DNA from 4 places in the Paenibacillus sp. FSL K6-2524 genome. Region 2 is predicted to be linked to each of the others. Evidence: riboswitches for the same ligand, from Rfam matches in the RefSeq annotation. Region 2 holds a riboswitch; each other region holds the start of a gene.
What was found. Region 2 has a riboswitch for cyclic di-AMP ahead of NST85_RS18270 (hypothetical protein). Riboswitches for the same ligand answer to the same signal wherever they lie in the genome.
Positions count from the first base shown of each region.

Region 1: linked by a shared signal. The riboswitch ahead of NST85_RS00565 (C40 family peptidase) and the one ahead of NST85_RS18270 (hypothetical protein) in region 2 are both predicted to bind cyclic di-AMP.
Region 3: linked by a shared signal. The riboswitch ahead of NST85_RS02125 (CAP domain-containing protein) and the one ahead of NST85_RS18270 (hypothetical protein) in region 2 are both predicted to bind cyclic di-AMP.
Region 4: linked by a shared signal. The riboswitch ahead of NST85_RS00170 (3D domain-containing protein) and the one ahead of NST85_RS18270 (hypothetical protein) in region 2 are both predicted to bind cyclic di-AMP.

Region 1 covers NZ_JBBOSP010000001.1:124,776-130,772, forward strand. The annotation lists gene NST85_RS00555 (GNAT family N-acetyltransferase) at 1-423, opposite strand, end outside; gene NST85_RS00560 (C40 family peptidase) at 784-1,266, opposite strand; cyclic di-AMP (ydaO/yuaA leader) riboswitch at 1,271-1,407, opposite strand; gene NST85_RS00565 (C40 family peptidase) at 1,666-2,157, opposite strand; cyclic di-AMP (ydaO/yuaA leader) riboswitch at 2,164-2,298, opposite strand; gene NST85_RS00570 (hypothetical protein) at 2,529-3,359, opposite strand; gene NST85_RS00575 (M1 family metallopeptidase) at 3,519-5,519, opposite strand; gene NST85_RS00580 (YwhD family protein) at 5,698-5,997, shown strand, end outside.
Region 2 covers NZ_JBBOSP010000001.1:3,986,270-3,992,266, forward strand. The annotation lists gene kdpA (potassium-transporting ATPase subunit KdpA) at 1-758, opposite strand, end outside; gene kdpF (K(+)-transporting ATPase subunit F) at 835-912, opposite strand; gene NST85_RS18265 (hypothetical protein) at 1,040-1,474, opposite strand; cyclic di-AMP (ydaO/yuaA leader) riboswitch at 1,653-1,840, opposite strand; cyclic di-AMP (ydaO/yuaA leader) riboswitch at 2,253-2,419, shown strand; gene NST85_RS18270 (hypothetical protein) at 2,546-3,073, shown strand; gene NST85_RS18275 (hypothetical protein) at 3,060-3,467, shown strand; gene NST85_RS18280 (hypothetical protein) at 3,683-4,051, shown strand; gene NST85_RS18285 (ABC transporter ATP-binding protein) at 4,065-4,736, opposite strand; gene NST85_RS18290 (ABC transporter permease) at 4,733-5,851, opposite strand; gene NST85_RS18295 (sensor histidine kinase) at 5,921-5,997, opposite strand, start outside.
Region 3 covers NZ_JBBOSP010000001.1:489,344-495,340, reverse strand. The annotation lists gene NST85_RS02135 (carbohydrate ABC transporter permease) at 1-353, opposite strand, end outside; gene NST85_RS02130 (LacI family DNA-binding transcriptional regulator) at 1,047-2,045, opposite strand; gene NST85_RS02125 (CAP domain-containing protein) at 2,240-3,031, opposite strand; cyclic di-AMP (ydaO/yuaA leader) riboswitch at 3,038-3,170, opposite strand; gene NST85_RS02120 (peptidase) at 3,398-4,648, shown strand; gene NST85_RS02115 (site-2 protease family protein) at 4,716-5,786, opposite strand; gene NST85_RS02110 (MFS transporter) at 5,980-5,997, shown strand, end outside.
Region 4 covers NZ_JBBOSP010000001.1:32,474-38,470, forward strand. The annotation lists gene NST85_RS00155 (AbrB/MazE/SpoVT family DNA-binding domain-containing protein) at 1-7, opposite strand, end outside; gene NST85_RS00160 (HD domain-containing protein) at 336-1,625, shown strand; gene NST85_RS00165 (TatD family hydrolase) at 1,643-2,410, shown strand; cyclic di-AMP (ydaO/yuaA leader) riboswitch at 2,630-2,842, shown strand; gene NST85_RS00170 (3D domain-containing protein) at 3,100-4,209, shown strand; gene rnmV (ribonuclease M5) at 4,326-4,880, shown strand; gene rsmA (16S rRNA (adenine(1518)-N(6)/adenine(1519)-N(6))-dimethyltransferase RsmA) at 4,887-5,774, shown strand; gene yabG (sporulation peptidase YabG) at 5,823-5,997, shown strand, end outside.

The DNA.
Region 1 (5,997 bases), 3.9 Mb from region 2:
ATCTGTAATCGTAAAACCGGATTTTTGGTAGGCTCGGATTGCCCGAGTATTCCAAGTCAGTACCTCTAGATCAATGACATGATGTGGTGTGCGACGTAAGGCTTCCTCCACAATCGTCAATACAAATGACTGCCCCATACCATGCCCACATAAATCAGGTCGCATACCGATCCCGAGTCTTGTCACATCAGTTAGTGGAAAGTATTGGGCAAATCCAGAAAGTACTCCATTTGCATCCAATAGGGAAACATACTGCTCGGCCCGTAAAACTGGATTACCGAATTCTACATCGAGCGCTTTCATTTGTTCCCAAGGTAGCCAACTATAGACATCATAAGGGGAATCGTAACGCCATGTGCTTATTTCCGCTCCGTGACTATCTTCCATAGCGGCTATCTGAAACTGGGGAATAGGTTTATCCATTTTTATGCCTCCTTGGACCGTAGGAATGCCGCATTTTGCGTTCTCCAGCAGAGTCAGTTTACCCTCACTGTAACGGGATTTTATATCATTGTAAAGACTCTAATGTTTGAGATGTTTGAAATGTGAAGTGAAGGGGTAATTCTCATTATAAGGAAATTAGTAAAAGGCGGAAACCTTTTAATTAAAAATTTCGTTATAAAGAAGAGAGATTGAACCAATATTGATTATCCGGCATATATTGCTGAGTATCCGTGTTGTTGAATAGAATACGAAAAACCACAATAGATTCCGGCAAGAATCAATTGTGGCGATAAAGTTTATCTTACATTACTTATGTTTGTGTTTGTTTTATGAAAGAAATCAAGATTCAGCGGCATAGACAGAGTAACTGTATTGGCTCAAAATACGCTTAGCTCCAACATAACGAGCTTTATAGTAGCTATTGCTTAGTTTATCAATACTGATTCCCTTCGAGGATGAAGAGTGTGCAAACTTTCCATCACCGATGTAAATACCGACATGAGATACTCCTTTTCCTAACGTGTTGAAGAAAACGAGATCCCCTTCTTTTAGTTGACTCTTAGATACGGCTTTACCTTGCTGGTATTGGGCTGTAGAAACACGAGCAAGATCCACACCCATCTTCTTAAAGACATACCTAGTGAATCCGGAACAATCAAATCCGCTTGTGCTAACTCCCCCAAATTTGTAGGGTGTACCGTATACCGAACTAACTACAGTTTCTAATGGTGTTTTGCTTGAGGTATCGGCGAAGACACTTCCTGTTCCCATAGTAAACAAAATAGCTAAACTAGTTACCGCTGCTGTCAAAGTCTTTCTCAAGATGTCAAATCCCTTCCAATGCCTGCGAGGTTAGCTTAAGGATTCGGTTGAAGGTCCCCTATGATCCCTCTGAAGCGAGATCAATTCACCCATACTGGATCCCCCGTTTCCCCGGTGCCGGGAATTCGGCTGTTCAATGATGTGCACCTGAAAGTAGTCGTAGTCGTAGTCGTAGTTACTGTTACAAGACAGATTACAAAGTTGTTACTATTTACTTTGATTAGTGTATCAAAGTGAGCAAACTTTTACAAGTTCAACACCCTATTTGGTCGATATTCCCATAATGATGTCTCCCATCCGTTTATAATTCCCGTTAACGTGGTAATAATTCCTGTGGGCAATAAAAAAACCCGCAGGGAGGATTCCGAATGGAACCTCTGCGGGTTTTGCTTGTTACTATTATTCTACATCATCATGATCTGGTGAATCTGTAGCTACTTCTTCAAACTTATCTGTACTGAGTATACGTTTAGCTCCAACATAGCGTTTAACATAATAATCATCACTTAGCTTGCTGATAACTACTCCTTTAGAAGAAGAAGCGTGAGCAAACTTTCCGTCTCCAACAAATACGCCTACATGAGATACGCCTTTGCCACTAGTGTTAAAGAACACCAAGTCGCCAGCTTTCAACTCATCTTTTTCTACAGCAGTTCCCATCTTATATTGGGATCCTGATTGATGAGGCAACTCGATATCGAGTTTGCTAAATACGAACATAGTGAATCCGGAACAATCAAATCCTGATGTTGTAGTTCCACCCGAAACATATTTAGTACCTAGGCCCTTGTCAATAGCACTGTCCAACTTGGAATCTGCGAAAGCGCTACCAGTTCCTAAAGTAAATAAGAGGGCACAACCTACTGCTACTGCGGTTAGCTTTTTTCTCAAAACAGGTCAAGCTCCTTCCAATGCCTACGAGGTTAGCTTAAGGATTCGGTTGAAGGTCCCCTATGATCCCTCTGAAGCGAGATCAATTCACCCAAAATGGTTCCCCCGTTCCCCGGTCAGGGAATTCGGCTATGATATAACACCCGAGAATACATATTCTACATCGAGAGTAGAATTCCTGCTAAAGATGACAAAAATAATTACAAAGTTGTTACTGGAATTGTACTGCTGTTATTGTAGCAGGGGTAGGTATCTTTTGGCAATAGTTAAATAGCGAGAATTACAGAGTGAATAGAGAACAAGACCTCCGTAAAGATACGGGGGTCTTAGAGTTACAAGGGAATAGGGAAGTTAGTAGAGAGAAAATAAAATTAACTTTTTTGTGACTTTGTTTCCCAGAGCTGATATTGAGACGTTACTTGCCAAACTTTAAATATGCTTCGGAATAATGGATGTAATTGTTGCAGAATAAGTGCGATTAAACCTGTCCAGAACCATGAGATGGTACCGAACAACATGAACACCGTAAAACTGAATATCCCTAGCAGTAGTGAAATGCCTATCCCTGGTAACAGATATCTTATACACGTCAGTAAGGCACCCCAGGTACCCATTTTAAATAGATATCCAAACTGGGCGAACAGGAGGCATTGCCTTAGGATCCAGATGTAACAAACCCATCCAAGCGCATAGCCCCCTATGGTTAATATAGTGGGAAGATCGCTTCCTGTTTGCAGTAAACTAGGCCAGAGATGATTCAATTTAGGTACAATCCAAAATGCTGGGACTAAAATAAGAATGAGTTCTAGAAGATAAAAGAGAAAAAGCGGCTTCCCGAACACTTGCATTCCTCTAAAGAGTGGCAAACCGGATTTTCGTGATTCCTGGGGCATTAATCCATACAAGATGCCGGCTTGAATTAGAGGAGCCAGTACCAAACGAATGGCTACCATGCTGACCAAAATCCAGAAGTACATTGCAATATCGGGGTTTTCCCGTAGTCCGATTTGACCCTCAACAAGAAACAGAATCCGGCTGAGGTCGCTAAGTGAAGGATCCGGATATCTTTGTAGCACCGAGGTGACAGCCGTATCAACTAGCCGGTACAGAAAGAAACCCCAGAGAAGTTGATATAGAAACAGAATAATGACGGAGGGAAACTGCTTCTTTAGATGCCCCCATCCACTGCGAACATAGGTCATAACCTTCTTCCCTCCTAAAAGTTTTGTGAGCGTAGCACCATAGAATAGACGTCGTACAAAACTTACGTCGTAAGCATGGATTTTGTGGGCGTAGCAACTTGAATAAGCATCGAGCAAAACTTACATCGTAAGCACAGCCTTAGTTTTATGAGCTAGGTATCACCATAGGAATGATCCAAGTAGGGACTCCAATAGTTTGACGATTCCTAGATTAGAGCGTGTGCGGAGCGTCTTATCGATGTCAGCGTTAAAGAAATTGTTAATATGCTTATTTTCCAATACCAGTGAATAGTCGGGATCAATCATAGCCCAAACTAGGGGTTCTTTATATTCCAGTTTCATCTGGATTTGGTTGTCTTCTCCGGTCCATACTTTGTGAGTCGTATGTCCATCCTTGAAGGTAAAGAGTAGCGGAACTTTGGGGGTTGTTGCCCCATTCCGGCTGATACTGACGGTTGATTCGTACAATGGACTCTTATCCTGACTGATAGGCTTCACGGTGATGCTATTGATGGAGTAATCAGCCATTTCACCGTCATATACATATTGTTTGAAATAAGGCTTCCAGGAGCGTCCTGTGACCTGCTCTACAATTTTTTGAAAATCAGTCGATGTGGGGTGCTTGAACCGATATTTGTGCGCATAGGTAGATAAAATCCGGTTCATGGTCTTGCTCCCGACCTGGTTCTCGATGTCGCGCAGAACTAGTTTGCCGCGGTAATAGACATTTTTGGCATAGTTATCACTTGAACCATACTTCCATGAGACCTGTGTTAGTGAGACAGGAGAGGAGATCATAGCGGCCTGAATAGGCAGGTTCGCAGTGATGCCGAATTCTTGTTCCATTAACTTGTCTTCTATATAAGAGGTGAAACCTTCATCTAACCAGGCCTCCTCGAATTCGTTGCTCGCTACCATACCGTAGAAATATTGATGTCCAATTTCATGGATGACAGTTCGCTCAAGTTCTTCGTAACCGGGAGAGTCACTGCTCGCTCCAAAAGAGGTTATAAGTGTTGGATACTCCATTCCACCAGCTCCATTGCCTTCGGCGGGCGGGACAACAATAGATAGGGTAGAATAAGGATATTGCCCATACCATTTACTGAAATTAGATAATGCCACTTTGGCTGCATAGAAGTAGCGTTCTTTTAAATCCTTGTGAGCTGGATCTAGATATAGTTTGATCCGGACACCCGGGACATCGGGAGAAGAAAAGGGTTCCTCTGCATAGACGAAGTTAGGTGAAGCCGACCATGCAAAGTCATGTACATCATCTGCATAATATTGCACCGTCTTACGGTCCCCATCTATTACTGCAGCTTTGGTCGGAAATCCGGTGGCGGCTACAGTGTAGTTGTTGGGTACATTAATCTTCACGTTATAAATGCCGAAGTCAGAATAAAATTCAGAATTTCCATGATATTGATGAAGATTCCAACCTTCTGTAGCTACACCACGCGTGCCTGCGGGTTCATAGACACTCAATTTCGGAAACCACTGCCCTGCCATCACAAAATCTCCGGCGGACCCCATCCGGGCAAATATTTTTGGGAGCTTGACGGTAAAATTGACCTTTAGCGTTATACTCTCTCCGCCCCGCACGGAGACGGGAAGCCGTACTTTGGCCAAGGTTTTGTCTTTTACATTCCCATCATCAGGTTGAACATACTGTACCCGGTGGAGTAAGGAGATACCGTCACTGGTTCGGATCTCGGTTAACTCCATGGAGCCCCAACCATCCTTTGGCATAGCGTCACCCCGTAGTTTGCCGCCTGATTCCTTCATAAATGTGGTTTCGGCTGAGGCGAACGCATTGGGGTATAGATGGAAATACAATTCGTTTACGGTTTTCTTACCGGGGTGGGTCCAGGTTAGTGTTTCCGATCCGGTGAGCGTTCCTTCCTTCTCATTCAGCGCCACATTGATGTGGTACTCCGAAACTCGCTGACTCAGCACTTCCGCTGTGGGCTGCTGAATACTTTCAATTGGTGTGGTAGAGGGTGCTTCTGTCAGACTTTGTACAGTCTGAGGCTTGCCCATTTCTGAAGCGAGTGAAGGCAGATTGTCCTGATCTGAGCGAAGGTTGAACAGCAGGGCTCCGCCGATGAGGCATAAGCTAAGAATAGAAATGCCAATGATAATAGTTCGTCTGGTCATGCAATGGATACCTCCTGTTGACAAGCATCTACAGCATGTATATGTTTGCATTTGGGAGATTATTAGCTAAAATAAAATTAATCTGTTTGGGGCGAAGGTACCCATACCAGGGAAACATATTGGCGGAAGCTTTTTTGTATTATAAATATAGGTTGTATCAGGAAAGTTGGAGGGGACTATGGATAACACGCAGAAACCAGGCAAGAAGATTTTTGCCTTAAATATTATTAGTAATGAAGAGAAAAGTAAGCATAAAGGCTTCGGTGCGGGTTCAATTGATTTGAACAGCATGTCACCTGTTATTATTGATGGGGATGAGGCTTATATTGATATCGGTGCCATGCACGCCAAGAGCAAAGTTGAGAAGGGCATTAAATTCTCGGTAAATCGCGAGGATGTTCCGAATGGACGGCAGGTATGGATCGTGTGGGTAGCGGTAGATCGCGGGGCTGAAGGACAATTTTACGGCGGGATGACG
Region 2 (5,997 bases):
ATTACATTGGTAAGTGGGCTCGGGTTCTCAAATGGATGCGCTGAGTTGGCACCGAAGAACCCTCCTCCGTTAGTACCTAAATGCTTGATCGATTCTAGTGATGCAACCGGGCCGATGGCAATTTGCCCAGTTTGCCCCTCAAGTGTAGCGACCTCCAGTGTCGACTTCAGCGTCTGTGGTACCTGTAATCCTACCAACACTAGGGTAACCAGTAACGCTAAAGGAATGAATACACGGATATGTGCTTTGACAAAATCCTCGAAGAAGTTTCCCACCGACTTTTGCCCGGTTATCCCTCTGACAAAAGCAACAGCAACCGAGAAACCACTAGCCGCCGAGGTGAACATCATCATCGTAATGACCGCCATTTGCGAGAAATAGGAAATCCCCGTTTCACCGCTATAATGCTGTAGATTCGTATTCGTCATGAAGCTGATTACTGTATTAAAAGAAAGCGTCTGCTCCATGCCCCCGATTCCATTCGGGTTTAGCGGTAATTCCCGCTGCAATCTAAGAAAAATATAACTGAAAGCTACCAATACGATATTGGTCAAAATAAAACTCATCGCATATTTTTTCCAAGACATTCGATCCCGTTTTTTCAATCCAATCAAGGAATAGATGCCCTTTTCAATACGCGAAAACCATTTATCCGTACGATTCGGCTCATTGGAAAATACATGAAATAAATAAGTGCCCATCGGCTTAACCAGTAACAGCAGGATTCCGATTACAACAACGATTTGTAAAATGCCCATGAATGACTGACCCTCCTATAATTAGGCTTATATTGCCTAAAACTTCTACAATATTTAGAGTTACGTTATTATGAAATTAAAATTTTTCCGGATAAATCAAGGCATACACTAAATATAGGAACAATAAAAAGGTAATCGAGATAATCAGAATCACAATTCATTCCTCCCCGTATCTTCAATTACACGTTCGCACCAAGTCGTAAATCCATAAAACAAACCGTATATAACTGCTAATGCAACCACCATATACAGATCCATCATGGTTCATCACACTCCTTTCATTATTCTAATAGGGCGGATTTGTCTGCCAGAAAGGCCACATCACCGCTGTGAGAATAAATTACATATTTCGCCCCAAGCCCCTTATACACTAATCGCGGATTTATAGAAGTTGTGATTACAAAAATGGGTTTTCTCGTCCATGAGCGGCACATCTGAATGTAACGACAACATAACGTAAGGCTGCTCTCAAACAGATATACTCTTCCTACCGGGAACGGCGGGAGATTCCACGTATTCGGATGACTCGTATCTGCCAAAATACAATGCTCGATTCCCAATTCTTCTAGCCGACTTTTGCCCATTTGACTGTTGGTTATCCCTGCTACCTTAATGCCTTTGAATTTCAATAATTTTATGAAATTTTCTCCGGCCTTTGTTGGTGCCCATACAACTACATATTCTTCTTTCGCCATCTCTATCTTTCCCTTTCTCAAGCACATAAGGAGGCAACGAAAATCTCCGAACGATCCTTTGATCAGTCATCATTTTCGGACACAGTTCCCAATCACTGTGTCACGTCATTAGACGGTACCTGTAAATAATTTTCATAAAATGGCACAACAAAAAGCCACAGAGGAAATCCTCTGTGACTCAAAAGCCGTCACATTGCACTCATCCTCTCTCCATACGCTTACGAGGTTAGCTGTCGGATTCGGGCGGTGAGAGTCGCCCTACCTGTATCAATGCACTACTCATGCATCATTTACAGGATTCACCCCATAATCGGCTCCGACTCTCACATCGGATGCCCATTGTTGGTTCCCCCGCTTTCCTTAACGGAAATTAAGCGGATAAATATTCGATTGTTTTTTGAATTGTGTGATGGAAACAGGAGTAATCATACATTCAAGCTGATTTATTGTAAAATGCGATTGTTGCCAAAAAAATGCAAATTCGAAACTAAATACATATTGGAGAGCGCTTACTTGATATCTATACTCCTTATCTCTCTTATTTTCGTGAGTTTGCAATGATTATCGCGAAAATGGTAATGATTGTGATAAATTTAATACAGAATAGAAAATGGGGACTTTGACCACTCAAAAACCTATAAATCAAGAAACCGAGCCTGAGAGAGGTAGAGGCCTTGTAATAGGTCACATATATGCTTTTAGTCCATTTTTTCTCCGTTGTTGCCCGAATTTGGTTTAACCCTGACTTAAGAGATAACTTTTGACTTTTACAAAAGGATTCAAGCCATAGTATCATTCTGAGGAACACACGCTGAATTACCGCGTTCCGCGGGAAACGGGGGAACCATCAGGCCGATAAGGCCTACTGGGGTGAATCCGAAGGAGATGATTTGTAGTCTCATAAGGTAGGGCGACTCTCACCGCCCGAATCCGACAGCTAACCTCGTAAGCGCATAGAGAGAGACCCTTCATTCGCCACGCATTTGCGTCAGGTTTATTTGTCCCTGTAATCGCAAACCGCAGCAGAGGTCCTACTCTGTCTGCGGTTTTTTTGATGCCTACAATGAAAGAGTTGCAAAGGGATGAGTCACTTTGAATGGAAAAAAGGTTTATTATTTGGGGATACATCAAAACATGCTTGAACCCGTAAGTCTAAGCTACTTATGCTTCGGGGCGCTATGGTATGAGGATAATAATCAGCGATATATTGTGGGTTACGGATTTGGTGAGAACAAAATAGAGGTGCTTCGCCAGTTTAGTAACCATTCATCTTGTGAGAAATGCATGGATCCAAACATTGTACGCGAGGTGTATAGAAGCATTCGGGATAAGCAGCAGAAACAGGATTGGTCTACACGACTCAGATTTCCACTCTCCAATGTCTTTAGAGCACCTTGGAAGGATGTTGCCTCCGGTTGGTATATCGTAAGATCTCGCAAGATCTTTCCTTTACATCTATCTGCTATTCATAAAAAGAGATACCGGATATGGCTGGAGCATACTGCTGTCTGTGAGAGTGAATCCGAACTGTTCGCTTTTATAGAAAAGGTTAAATTCACCCATCATGTGGATCTTAAACTTATGGAATCCTCAGGAGGAACGCTAAATGAATCAGAATAAACTTTCGCAAATAGAACTCTTTGCTTTTGATTCTCCCCCATTTCTTCTGAGTGGGACAAGACAATCAGAACGATGCTGGCATGTTGTCCTTAAGCTTTCTTGTGGTAAAAAATGTGGCTTTGCTGAATGTATCCTTTCTGCGGATGATACAGCAGTGGATTTAATTAGATGGGGTTCCTTCCTAATGAATATCCGGAATAGTACACTTGAAGAAGCGTTGGAGATTGTTCGTCATAAAGACTCTGATTGGGCGAAAAATCAGTTTGAATTGGTTCAGACTGCCTTACTGAAACTTGCTCAAGTCAAATATGTACAGCACAGAATTGCTGTGGGTGCAGAATTATGGGAGTACCGCAATCATTCAATTTTATTAAAGCATTGCCGAAGGTCTTAATCCCGAAGCAGCCTCACTTTGATCTAAATACAACAAATTTAATCGATAAATCTACGGCCTACTTCTCGATTTTATAAATTTATCACAATTTATCTTTAGAGAGGACTTTTACAATGAACAAGTCTCCCTTACTACGAAAACTCCATAGCAACAATAAGATGTATGCAAAATACGTACACAAGTACGCGAATTCAATATACTCCCTTAGTTATGTGATGTTGGAAGAATCCTTTGCAGCGGAAGAAGTAACAACGTGTACCTTTTTAGAGCTCTACGAGCCCTTTTCTCAAGCGGATTGGAATCCTCGTCAGTTCTCTTTGCAAGCTTATCAATTTTGTATACGTCAATGCTCTGAAGGACTGACGAGCGATCCCCTACGATCTACTGAGGCTCTTAACGAGAGAGTCCTGAAGTTTCTATGGTACGGGATGAAGCTCCCCTTAGCCGATATTCAATGCATACTTGGACAAAGTGTTCCTATACTGAAAGCGCAGCTCAGAAAAGAACGTGAACAAGCTAACAAAAAGGGGCATCCCAGTAACCATTCACATGGTTTGTGGAACACCCCTATTTTAAAAATATAAGTGGATGAATTCTTTACACAAGCACTCCATCCTGTAAGTGCAACACACGGTCACACCACTCTAACATTCGCTCGTCATGCGTAACCATGACAGCTGATTTACCTTCTGATTTCACTTCATCAGCTATCATTTGCACCACTTGTCTACCTCGCTTGAAATCCAAGCTGGCTGTTGGCTCATCTGCGAACAGAATCGCAGGATTGTTCATCCATGCCCGAGCTATAGCTACCCGTTGTTTCTCCCCTCCAGATAACTTCTCGGGATAAAAATTACGACGTTCCCATATATCCAGACGTTTCAATAAACGCTCGGAACGGTCTTTCGCTTCCTTGGAATTCATCCCAGTAAGCCTTGCCACATATAACAACTGTTCTTGTACTTTTAAATAAGGCAGTAGATTCGCGCTTTGAAACATAAACCCAATTTTATGCAAGCGTATTGAAGTAAGCTCCTGCTTACTTTTTCCAGTCAGAGACTCTCCGTCCAGAATGATCTCTCCACTCGTTGGAGATAACAGCGCACCCGCCGTTGACAAGAACGTACTCTTACCAGAACCAGAAGGACCAAGAACAGCTACAAACTCTCCTTCATTAACTTCGAGGTTTAAACGGTTAAGGATTGAGATCGTTGAATCTCCGTCACCAAAGGTCTTTGTAACTTGCTTCATTATCAATTTTGAACTCATGCTCCAACCCTCCCAATAGCTTCCAATGCATCTACTTTAGCAACCTGAGTTACTGAAATAAGTGATCCTAACAAGGACGTGACCACAAACAGACCACTTGTTAATAAAGCGGTAGACAGATTCATCTGGAACGGCATGGATTCAGGAAGGATTGACATTAATCCCCATGTCAACAACAGACTCACACTAAGACTTACAACAGATAAGATTAAAACCTGTCCTACCACACTTCTTGCGAGATATGCTGTCTTCGTTCCCATGGCTTTCAATATCCCAAATTGACTGGTCTTTTGAATCGTTAGGACATAGAAGAAGACTGCTAGAACGAATGCACCAATAACATATAAAAAGGATATCATCAGCAAGAGTGATTTTTGCTCTTCCGCATAACCTGGAATATTAGAAACAGCTTCTTTTTGTGTCATCACTTCCAAGTTGTCCACTTTCCCCGATAACGCCGTTGCTTGATCAGAAGTGACATCTAGTGCAATAGCATTAAACAGGGATGATTTCAATATCTCAGGGTCCTGAGACATCAGCCCTTTCATGGTTTGCCAGTCATGAATATTCATAAAAATAACCGGAGTATGGCTATAGGACTGATTTTTGACAATTCCCGTAACCGTCAGAGTCATTCCCGTCGATTGATCTTTAATGGTGCTACCAATCTTCAATCCTGCATCAGCTAACTTAGAATCCACCAAGACATTCCCATTGTCATCATTGGTGACAGCTTCACCTTCCACAACTTTAGGTGAGAGTGCTCCTGCCATATCTACTGCAAAAAAGGTAACATCCGATTTCGTATCCAGTCCTTCAACTGTAACTGCACTCATTTGCATTGCAATTGGAGTTGCGTTCTCTTCTCCTACAATCGAGCGGACTTTGTTCAAATCATCTTCACCCAGTTGCGAACGTCTAAATTTCTGCTCCGCATCCCCCTGCATCACGAAATGATTATTTGACATACTTTCGATTGCCGAGATATTCGCGTCAGCAAGTCCCTTCGCCAAACCGGTTACGAATAGAACCAGAAAAGAGACTAACAACATAATGACCATTATAAAAATGTATCTAACCTTCGAGTGTCGCATTTCTCTTAGTGCTAAGAACATAAAAATTTCCCTCCTTGTCTCTATGACTCTAGTTTAGGAGGGAAACATGAACGGAATATGAATAACAAATTACAAATACGGCAAAGTCACGGTAAATACGGTTCCTTCTCCTAGCTTACTAGCTACTTGAATCGACCCGTTGTGAG
Region 3 (5,997 bases), 3.5 Mb from region 2:
ACGCCGGATACCATACTCGGAAAATACATCGCTGTGCGGAAAAAGCCACGGGCAGGTATCTTCATATTAATGAGCATCGCGAAAATTAAGGATAGAAATAGACCGAGTGGAACACTAATAAAGGTATACTTCAGCGTGACGAGAATCGACTTGTAGAATAACTCGTCTTGGAATAGCTCTCTGAAATTGTCCAAGCCGATAAACCTAGGACTACTAATAATGTCGTAATCCGTAAAGCTATAATACAGTGATGCTAAAATTGGATATAACGCAAAGACTAAAAATCCGATTAACCACGGCAAGATGAATAGGTAGAAATAAAAATTCTCGCGCTTGGACTCAGATAATTTCATCCTTACAATCCCTCCCCTTTTTTATTTTGCTTTACCAAGATGTTGTTCATAAAGTTAAAGGGCTTTAACTTTATATGTTATGAGCTTATAATAATCATATTCATGATGTTTGACAATACCTTTTTAAAAATAAACTGAGTTTTTCGATTAAATAATAAATTAAAGCGCTTTATCGATGTCATGTATTCTAATTATCGTCTAACAATATAGATCCAATAATACTAAATACGATGATTTAAATATCTTTTTGATGAACTCAACATAATTACATTACATATAACGTTATATTTTTATTAAAACCCAACCTAATTTCATTATCATTGTCTTAATCCATTCTTTTATGTTATGTTATATAACACAATAGTCTTCATCTTTGTTCAATACTCCTTTTTAATACGATTCCGCCTTTTCCTACACAAAAACTGCACTATTTTATAAAAATAGAAGGTGTAAATAATCACAAAATATATGCTTTTAAGTTTAAACGGTTAAACTTACACTTTGTGCAAGCATCCTTTTTTGCATAATAATAAGACATAACCACACACCCTGCGACACCATATTGCGTTCATGAAATGATTATTAATTATACAAATAAAAAAGGAGCCTTCAGGTATACTACAAAAGTAGCAACCTAGAAGACTCCAGATATAAAGCTTATCCCATTTGGCATTATGCTTGAATTCTGTTTATTTATGAAGAGTGCCGTGGCACCCCTGAGGATTCTCTCACAATTAACTTCGGATCAAGTTCCACAGTCGCATTTCGTTTGGACGGATCCTTGATTAAATTCAGCAGGATATTTACGCCCTGCCTCCCGATCTTTTTGAATGGTACACGAATCGTCGTCAATGATGGATGAAACTCATCGGCATATACTTGGTCATCAAATCCAACAATCGATACATCTTGGGGAATTCGGATTCCCTCATTCTTAAATGCATCCATTACACCAATCGCCATAAAATCATCTGCTGCGAAAACCGCAGTAGGTAACGTGCCCGATTCAATCCAACGCCTCGCGACATTGTAACCTGAGGGAATATTGAAATTCCCTTGTTCAATACCAAATGGCTTCAGTCCTGCCTCTTCGAGCGCAAACAAATACCCTTTCTCCCGATCCTCGCTACTTGTGACTAGGCTAGGTCCACTTACGTGAGCAATCTCAGTATGCCCAAGATCGATCAGATGCTTTGTCGCATCATAGCCACCTTTGAAATTGTTTATAATAACTGAAGGGGCCGAAGGAGTACGCTGCTGATTATCCAGGATGACAAAAGGGATTTTTCTCTTCTTAAGTTCCATTATATACATGTCCGGATCTGTTGGAGACAACAAGATCACTCCATCTACCCGATCTTCCTGAAATAAGGAACGGTGGAATGTGTCTTCATGCTGTGAAATAGAAAGCGCCAAGAAATAATCATGCTCCGCTAAGTAATCGTTAATCTCCGTAATTACAGCATCAAGAACAGTATCATGTAATGTGTTCAACATTAGCCCGATAATACCGGTTTTGCCACTTGCCAGGCTTCGAGCAGATGCATTCGGGCGGTAATCCAGGTCTTTCATCGCCTGTAATACTCGTTCCCTATTCTTCGGCCGTACAGATGTCGCATTATTCAATACCCTGGATACCGTAACGACCGACAGACCCGACTTTTTGGCAACATCGAAAATGCTCACTTTCATTAGAAACCGCTCCCGTTTTAACACAATTTACATTAACATACCACATTTTGCGCCACATTTCACATATAACATAGGTATTTACATAGGATTATTATTTATTGTTTTAAAGTGGCTCAAAACGTTAACTTTGTCGTCATTTTTAACACAAAAAAAGCCCGCAGGTATACCTGCAGGCTTCCATTCCAAAGTTATTATTATCCGATAAATTCTTGTACCCACACACCATTATAGTACGCTACACCGATTGTAGTGTAATTAGCACTTAGAATGTTTTTACGGTGACCATCGCTATTCATCCATGCATTCATCACTTCTGCTGGTGTACGTTGCCCTTTGGCAATATTCTCACCAGCCGTACGATATTGAATACCTTGCGCGTTCATCAAATCAAACGGAGATCCAAGAGTCGGCGAATTATGGTCGAAATAATTGTTGTTATACATATCTTTCGCTTTCAGCATCGCGACATTAGTAAGTGCAGAATCGGATTTCAAAGGTTGAAGTCCTACCTTAGCACGTTCTTGGTTCACTAGATCAACCACTTGTGCAGCAAAATCATCCTTCACAGCTTGATCCCCATTATCCGTTCCTGTTCCAGGATTTGATGGTTCTGGTGCTGGTGTACTTGGTTTCACTGGAGTGCTTGGCACTACTGGAGTACTCGGTTCTACTGGAGTACTTGGTTTCACCGGATCACTAGTTTCCGGTTTGCTAGATTCCGGAGTACTAGATTCAGGCTTGCTATTGTCCGGTAATGTAACATCTGGTTGTGAGATAACAGGCTTAATATTAAGTCCTAGCTTATCCAAAAGCTCAGACCAGTTCTGAGTATTAAAATAAAAGCCGTAGCTTTCAATGTTTATCATATTAAAATTCGGAACCTGAGTAGCCACATCTTTCGGAGCAGCCATTGTCGGGCTTGCCGCTAGAACTGGTGCTAGAATAAGAGCTCCGGTGATAACCATATTTTTAAACTTGTACTTCATAAAATAAATCTCTCCCTTTGTAGCCTACGAGGTTAGCTGACGGGTTCGGGTCAAAGTGGATTCCCCTTGTCACATGCTTGCGACTTCACCCCAATAAATGGTTCCCCCGTGCCCGAATGGGCTTCGGCATGATTTTTGGTACGTCCAAATCGTAACATGGATCCCAACTCGAATCACTTCTAAATTAATGTTAATTGATACACATATACCCATAGTAAATATATGAAATCTAAAGAGATTCCCATACAAACTGCAACATTTCACGGGACCTCACCGTCTAGAATTATATAAACAAGCCTATTTGGCTTAAATTAACTTTCCAAGCACCTAGGTTGAATATCTACACAAATAATGGAGGTATGACAAATGAACAAAATGTATAAAGTAATAGCAACAGCATCTATTCTAACGATGGCAGCTATGCCAGTGGCAGCAAATGCACAAAGCATCCCAACCGCTGCACCAGCTCATTACGGACAAATTAGCCTTGGTAACATTCTGAGCCAACTCAAAGTGATTTCAGGTACTATGGGGCAAATTACTGACTTTACAAATGATAAAACCGGCAAGTTCATTACCGTAACAGGTCGTGGTGTTACACCATCCGATCAAAGCGAAATCGTTCTTTCCATCACTAAAGATACTAAAATTATAGATTCTAAAGGTAAACGCGTAGCTCTACAAACGATTATGGATGAGAAGAAAGCCGTTAAAGCATTTTACAGTCCTAGTATCACAAAAAGTATTCCAGCACGCGGAACCGCATTGACACTTATTGTTCAAGACCAAAGCTTCACTGGAATTGACGGTAAGGTAACCGAAGTGCAAGAAAACGGAATTGTTGTAACAGGTAAAGACATCTATAACTCGAACGAGGACACGATGGTATTACACTTTGCCAACAAAGCTGTAATTATTGATCAAAATGGTAAAGCCATCAAAGCCGCTGATATCAAAGTTGGCATGAGTGTCAAAGCATTTTATGGACCTGCTGTAACTATGAGCATTCCAGCTCAATCCACAACCAACTATGTCGTGGTGAATACAGAAGTAGAAGAGTCCGTTCAAGAGGAGGTTGCCGGTACGAACGGTATTATTACAAATGTAGAGGATCACAGAATCACTTTGATCGGAAGCGCAATGAAACAAGGCGGAACCGATTATGTCATGCTTTCCGTTGATGAGAAAACTCAAATCGTTGACGAAGAAGGTAATACATTAACTAAAGATGCATTGAAAGCTGATGTTCGTGTTGATGCTTACTATGGTCCAGTGATGGCACTTAGCTTCCCAGGCCAAACACATGCTGACAAAATCGTCGTTAAGGCAGAAGCAACCAACAAAATTGAGGGTACAATCTCTGCAACAGACGATGTAGCAAAAGACCAAGTATATGTAAATGTAGGTTCTGACAACTCTCGTCAAAACGATGTCATTTTGAATATCTCGGAAGATACTAAAGTGATCTCTATACTTGGTGGTCAAGTAGAATTGAAAGCAGGTATGAAAATTGTTGCCTACCACTCATCCATGATGACTAGATCATTGCCAGGTATCACGAATGCTGAAATTGTAATTATCACTCAAGATGACAGCATGGCAGCTCCTAATCAATAATTGAATCATTAAATAGAACAAGCCGATCTCCCATTTGGGAGTTCGGCTTGTTTTTTTCGAAGATATATCAAAGATGATTAGATTGCACCATATACATCATAATCCCTAATAGTCCGGCTAAACAAAAATAACTGATACCGTATTTCCAACGTACATTTGTGGGCACATCATAGTACTTATCATTATCGTAAACGGTAAAGTTTATCTCACAATTCACCTTGAGATGTGGTCCGTCCTCCAAATAAACCTGATCCACTCCAGCTACACTTACTTTATGAATAATACTTTGCTGCGGAAGTTGTGCTATGCCTCGGAGTCCTAGGCTCTCCCAGAAGATGGTCACATGTTGCTGTCGGTTCAGGTCGCTATACGTAGCAAATGGTAAATTCCTTTTGTGCTCAGGTCCAGGTATCATGTATCCTTCACTTTGCAGTTGCGTAAGCGGTATTACAAAACTCTTCATGATGAAATGATTTTTATGATTCTTACGCCGCCGAATATACTTATTGAATAAATCATAAGCAAATAGTGCCCAAATAATGAAGAATAAAAACGATCGCATATAAAAAATAACGACCAAACCACCCACTAATCCAACCAACCATAACCAGCGTGAAACTGCAGTAGAAATCCGTCCTCCATCAAGCGGATGGATCGGAAGTAAATTGATGAGATTCAGAAAAAAGCCAACATAAGCAAGTGAATATAGTAAGGGATGATCAAAATACAAAGCCGCCCAAAAAACAGCCGTCGCACCAACTGTCCCGAGAAGAGGTCCCCCAAAGGCGATATAAGCTTCGGTTTGCGCATCCAACGGTCGTTGTTTCATAGATATTAATGCACCAACAAAGGGAATAAATAACGGTGCACTGACCGGCAGTCCCTTCTGTTTCGCTGCGATAACATGACCTAGCTCATGAACAAGTAACAACAATACAAACCCAATAGCAAAACTCCATGGATAGATTAATGCGTAGGCGCCTACCGACACCATCATAGAAATTACGGGTCCAGCAAATTTACTGAATTTAAGAACAGAAAGCAGCGCCTTGCCTTTGAGAAGAAGAAAGACCCCCGCCCCTCCCAGCCACTTCAGTAAATTTGATGACGTTGGTTTCCCATTATTTTGCTGCAACAGCACTCCTACTTCCTCTTAAATTATTTATTCGGCTGAATATATGTATATGAGAGTATTCTAGCATACACCTTTTTCCTAACAAAGAAAAACTACAACACAATTGCGGCTTCTAATCTATTTTATTTAATGTTATAACAAAACAATGAGATCTTAACAGAAATTCTGTCTACAGCGGAAATGAGGAGATACTTCTTTGAAGACACTAGCAAGC
Region 4 (5,997 bases), 4.0 Mb from region 2:
TCATCATAACTGATGATAACCCCTTCCGCTATAATTTAAATATGTCATAGTTCGACAAACTTCTATCTTTTATGATATTTATAATACCAACCATTGCCAAAATAGTCAACCTATTAATGGAATATTTCTTTTAATTCTCCATATTTGCGCTTTGCAGGGTCTGTTTTTCCTATAAATCCAGTAAAAATAAGTGCTTTCCAACATTCGACATATTGGAAATCAACACTTCGTCGTTATTCGACATAATTCGACATTTTATGTCGATATAAGGCATAATTCTGCTAAATATTTTTAAGAATTAGATATGAAAAAATATGAGATAAGGAGTGTTAGCCATGCATCGCCAATTACGTGAAGAAAAGGTGTTCAAAGATCCGGTACACAACTATATACATGTGCAGGATGAAATTATCTGGTCTCTCATTAATACTACGGAATTTCAACGTCTCCGTCGCATCAGGCAGCTTGGCACATCTTACTTAACATTTCATGGTGCAGAGCACAGCCGATTCTCTCATTCTCTAGGTGTATATGAAATTACTCGTCGAATCATCTCGCAGTTTGAACAGGGTAAGTACCCTGATTGGCCAAGGGATGAGCGATTGGTTGCTCTTTGTGCGGCATTGCTCCATGATCTTGGGCACGGTCCCTTTTCTCATTCTATAGAACAGGCATTTCAAATGGACCATGAGGATTGGACTTGTAAAATATTGCTCGGAGATAGTGAGGTTGCTTCAGTATTAAGAAGATTGGGTGATGATTTCCCGGCCAAAGTGGCATCCGTCATTCGTAAAGATTATGACAAACCGATCGTTGTTAACTTGGTCTCAAGCCCGCTTGATGCGGATCGAATGGATTATTTGCTCAGGGACGCTTATTTTACGGGTGTAAATTATGGCACCATTGATATGGACCGAATATTACGGATGCTCCGGCCATTTCAAGGTAGGGTTGTTGTGAAGGAATCAGGAATGCATGCGGTGGAAGATTATTTGATGTCCCGTTACCAGATGTATTGGCAGGTTTATTTTCATCCCGTTACCCGTAGTTCAGAGATCATCCTAAGGCAAATTCTTCGCCGAGCTAAGGAATTGTATAAGAGTGGGCATTCCTTCGCTTTTTTACCTGATCCATTGCCAGGCCTATTCAAACGTGAATTAACTGTGCAGGAGTATCTACTATTAGATGAGGCGCTCATTCAAACTGCATTTATGCAATGGAGAAATGAGAAGGATGATTTACTTAGTGATCTTTGTTCCCGATTTATGGACCGTAAATTGTATAAATATGTAGAAACTGAATCCCTTGATAAGGAAATGATAGAAGAAATACGGCACGCTTTTGCAAAAGTGGGACTTAACCCAGATTACGACTTGGAAATTGATTTTCCCACTGATCTGCCGTATGATGTTTTTCGACCTGACGGGAAATTTAGGGAGAAACAAATACTACTCTTGGATCGTCAAGATCAGTTGCGAGAAATTTCTGAGGTATCGGATATTGTTCGGTCAATCAGTGGACTTCATCGGGGTAAATTTCATTTGTACTTTCCGGATAATAAATTGACCCCTGTGTTAGATAAGCTTCCCCAGGAAATTGCGGATTTGTTTCAATTACAGACATAATTAGGAGGATTAGCAGAATGCTATTCGATACTCATACTCATTTGGATGCAATTCAGTTTGATGAAGACCGCGAGGAAACGATTACAAGGGCACTGGAGCAAGGTGTTACTCGAATGATCAATATCGGTTTTAATCGGGAGACGATCCCGACAACAATGAAGCTTGCGGAGGCTCATGACTTCATTTATGCAGCTGTTGGTTGGCATCCACAGGATGCGATTACGATGCAAGAAGGTGACTTGGACTGGATCGCCGAATTATGTGCCCACGAAAAGGTAGTTGCGATCGGCGAAATAGGCCTCGATTATTATTGGGATACTTCACCTAAGGATGTACAACATACGGTACTCCGTAATCAAATTGGACTGGCTCGGAGTTTGGGCATGCCAATCTGCATTCACAACCGGGATGCACATGAAGATGTGGTTCGGATTTTACGTGAAGAGAAGGCAAGTGAGGTTGGCGGAGTGATGCACTCGTTCTCCGGAAGCTGGGAAATTGCTAAAATGTGTCTGGATATGGGGTTTCATTTGTCGTTTGGTGGCCCCATTACGTTTAAAAATGCCAAACAGCCAAAAGAGGTCTTAGCACAGACACCGATGGATCGATTATTGATCGAAACGGACTCCCCATATTTAACACCACACCCATATCGTGGTAAAAGAAATGAGTCTGCACATGTTCGTCTAGTTGCAGAAGCTGCAGCTGAGATAAAAGGCATGTCCTTCGAAGAAATCGCTGAAATAACAACTCAAAATGCGCTGGGACTATTTGGGATTAGATGAATTCGAGAGTAAAAGAGCTGAAAAAGTGAGTAAACGGGAAAGATTAATACTTTTTAACTGTTTAAAGCGAGAATATTACAAAAAATTAACCATATTTTAAAAGAAACGTGGTTGATTGATGCTTTACAACATGCATCGAAACAGGATAGAATCTTTTCAGTAATCGAATTCGGTGTCCATCTGGAAACTAATGGGACGTCTTCGATCACATGTTTCCATGAACCAGTCTCGCTGAATCTCCTTAATGGAGAACGGGGGAACCGATACGTAGATTGATCAGGGTTCGTATACCGATCCTCTCGTAATTGATTTCTTTATGGGTCTTTGGGGTGAATTCGAGGTCATTGCGCCATGAGCGAATGTACTGAGAAAGGGCGGCTCTCTGCGTCCGAATCCGACAGCTAACCTCGTAAGCGTCTCAAGAGAGGCAACTCGTGCATCCTATTACATCATGACATGCGGAAGCCACGAAGGAGTTCCTCTAACTCTTTCTTTAGGCTTCTTTTGTTTTTGAATAAATGTAATAGGCACATCATACTCTTGTTTAACAGGAGGATGACCTATGCCGACCGGACTGGGGCAGGATGCGGAATGCAGTTGTTTATGCATTTCGTACAAATGAATAATAGTCACGTCAAATGTATCTTATATCGACTTAGACGGCGGGGCTATGAAGGAGGAGAGAAGATATGGGCATTTTCCACAAAAAGGAGACCCATGAATCACGCTCATCCAGCATGTCTTACGCAATGCATTGGAAGCCTGAAAATTTACGTCGGATTTCTGTAATTAGCTTGTTCGTGATCGCTGCAGTTGTCACACTGATTGGTTTGAATAGCCAAGACAAGAAGAATGTCGCCTTGGCAAAAGACGGTGAGATGGGATCAGTAGAGACACAGCACTCGCTAATGAATGAGGTGTTGGATGAACACTCCATTTTATTGAATCCGGAGGACAAAGTTTCAAGTCCACTTGCAATTTCCGTTGTGAGAGCCGTTCCCGTAAAGCTTACTGTGGACGGAACAACCAAGACACATTTTACAACTCAGAAAGACGTAGAGGGTGCTATCAAGGAACTAGGTGTTTCCTTGGACCCCATAGATAAAATTACCCCTGCTTTGAGTAGTGAGCTTAAGTCCAATTTGGAGATTCGGATTGTCCGGGTTAACAAGCAACTGGTTCAAACTCAAGAGGCTGTACCATTCACCATCGTGAAGACCTCTGATCCAGATCTGCTTAAGGGGAAGACTAAGGTCATCCAGCAGGGAAGCAAAGGTTTAGTTACCCACAACATAGAGAAAGTATATGAAGACGGAATTTTTGTATCTAAGCAGTGGCTCGGTAAAGAGGTCTCTAAGACCGCTCAACCGAAAGTGATAGCCGTTGGTACAAAGAAACCAACAGCCGTTCTGTCTGCCAGTATCACTCGGACCGGTGATAAGGTTGATATTAGTGGACTAACGACCAAAGGTGGCGTCTCGTTTAAATATAAAAAAGTGCTGAAGAACGTCACTCTTACCGCCTATTCTGCCGAGGAAGACGGTATTGGTACGAAGACAGCTTCCGGTACTCGTGTGAAAGAGGGAAGAACAATTGCTGTAGATAAGAGCGTTGTCCCGATGGGATGGTGGGTCTATATCGAAGGTGTTGGCTTCCGTCGTGCCGAGGATACGGGTGGTGCAATTAAAGGTAATAAAATGGACGTCTATTACGATAGCTTGAAGGCAGCCAATCAATTTGGCCGCAAGAAGGGTCGTACAGTCTATGTCATTGGTCCTACCAAGCCTGAGTTAAACTAGAGATCTAGTTTTACATTGGGTAGGGAATCGGATAATATTATGTTAATAAATAAGCTTAAGTTCAAGAAGAGGATTTATCCTCTTCTTTTTGTTGTGATAAGGAAGGAAGAGAGTACATGATCAAAGAGATCATTGTGGTGGAGGGCCGGGACGATACGGTTGCTGTGAAACGTGCCTTAGAAGCAGATACGATTGAAACCGGTGGCTCTGCAATTAACGAAATGACACTGCGGAAGATAGCCCTAGCACAGGAGCGACGTGGTGTTATTATTTTTACTGACCCTGATCATGCCGGTGAGCGCATCCGCAAAATTGTAGCCAATCGGGTGCCTGGCTGTAAGCATGCCTTCCTGCGGGAAGCAGATGCGACGAAGCGGGGAGATATCGGCGTCGAGAATGCTTCTCCTGAGGTCATACGTGAGGCCCTAGCTAATGTACGCAGTGAAGTCGTTGGTGAAGCCAGTGAAGCGGGAATGACCGACTGGGAGGATTTATTGGCGGCAGGGCTTATTATTCATCCGGAGGCAGCTGCTCGGCGGAGAGTCATGGGTGAAATACTTGGTATTGGATATTGTAATGGGAAACAATTTTATAAGCGGATGACAGTATTTAGAATTAGCCGGGAAGAATTTGCGGCCGCATTAGCTCAATTGGAAGACAAAGGGGTATAACTTGTTATGAATATTTTGGAAGACGTTTCAACGCCACGCCGGACGAAAGAGATCATTGCGCGACACGGATTTAAATTTAAAAAAAGTCTAGGTCAGAACTTTCTGATCGATCAGAATATCCTCGGTAAGATTGTTGCTGCAGCAGGATTAGATGAGTCCAAAGGAGCACTGGAGATTGGTCCAGGTATTGGTGCGCTTACGGAAAAGCTGGCTCAAGAAGCAGGGAAGGTGGCGGCCGTAGAGATCGATCGTCGTCTCATTCCTATTCTTAGAGAAGTTATGGAGCCTTATCCTCAAGTAAATGTTATACAGGGCGACGTTCTGGATCTGGATTTGCGCGCACTATTTGAGGCAGAATTCGGCGATGTTAGCGGTGTTAGCGTGGTGGCTAATTTACCTTATTATGTAACGACGCCGATCCTGATGAAGCTATTGGAAGAGAAATTACCACTGGAACATATTGTCGTCATGATTCAGAAGGAAGTAGCCCAGCGGATGGCGGCCTCTCCAGGAGGCAAGGAGTATGGCAGTCTTAGTATTGCTGTTCAGTATTACAGCAAGCCAGAATTAATTTGTATGGTGCCTCCTACTGTCTTCATTCCACAGCCGAATGTAGAATCGGCAGTCATCAGGTTAACAGTTCGTGATGAGCCACCAGTGCAGGTGGATGATGAGGCTTTCTTCTTCGAGGTCGTACAGTCTTCTTTTACTCAGAGACGTAAGACGATTGCAAATAACCTGAAAAGCCGTTTCTTCTCAGGTGAAGGGCGCGAGACATTGGAACGCCTGTTGGCAGAGGCAGAGATTGAACCATCAAGACGTGCAGAAACGCTCAGTCTAGAGGAGTTCGCTCGTCTTAGCAATGTTTTCCTTGGTGCTGGATTGAACTCTTAGTTACTGTAACCATTCCCTCTGTTAGCCCATACGATGGGGGTAGAGGTGATGGACTTGACGAATTTGGGAGACTTGGTCGTTCGCAAATCTTACGGAGGAGATGTAACCTTCCGAATTGAGAAGATTGAGCGAAATGTGGCCATAATCAAGGGAATAGATTTTCGGTTGCTGGCTGACGCACCTTTGACTGACTTAGTTAAAGTGGATCCGGATTCCCCTAGCG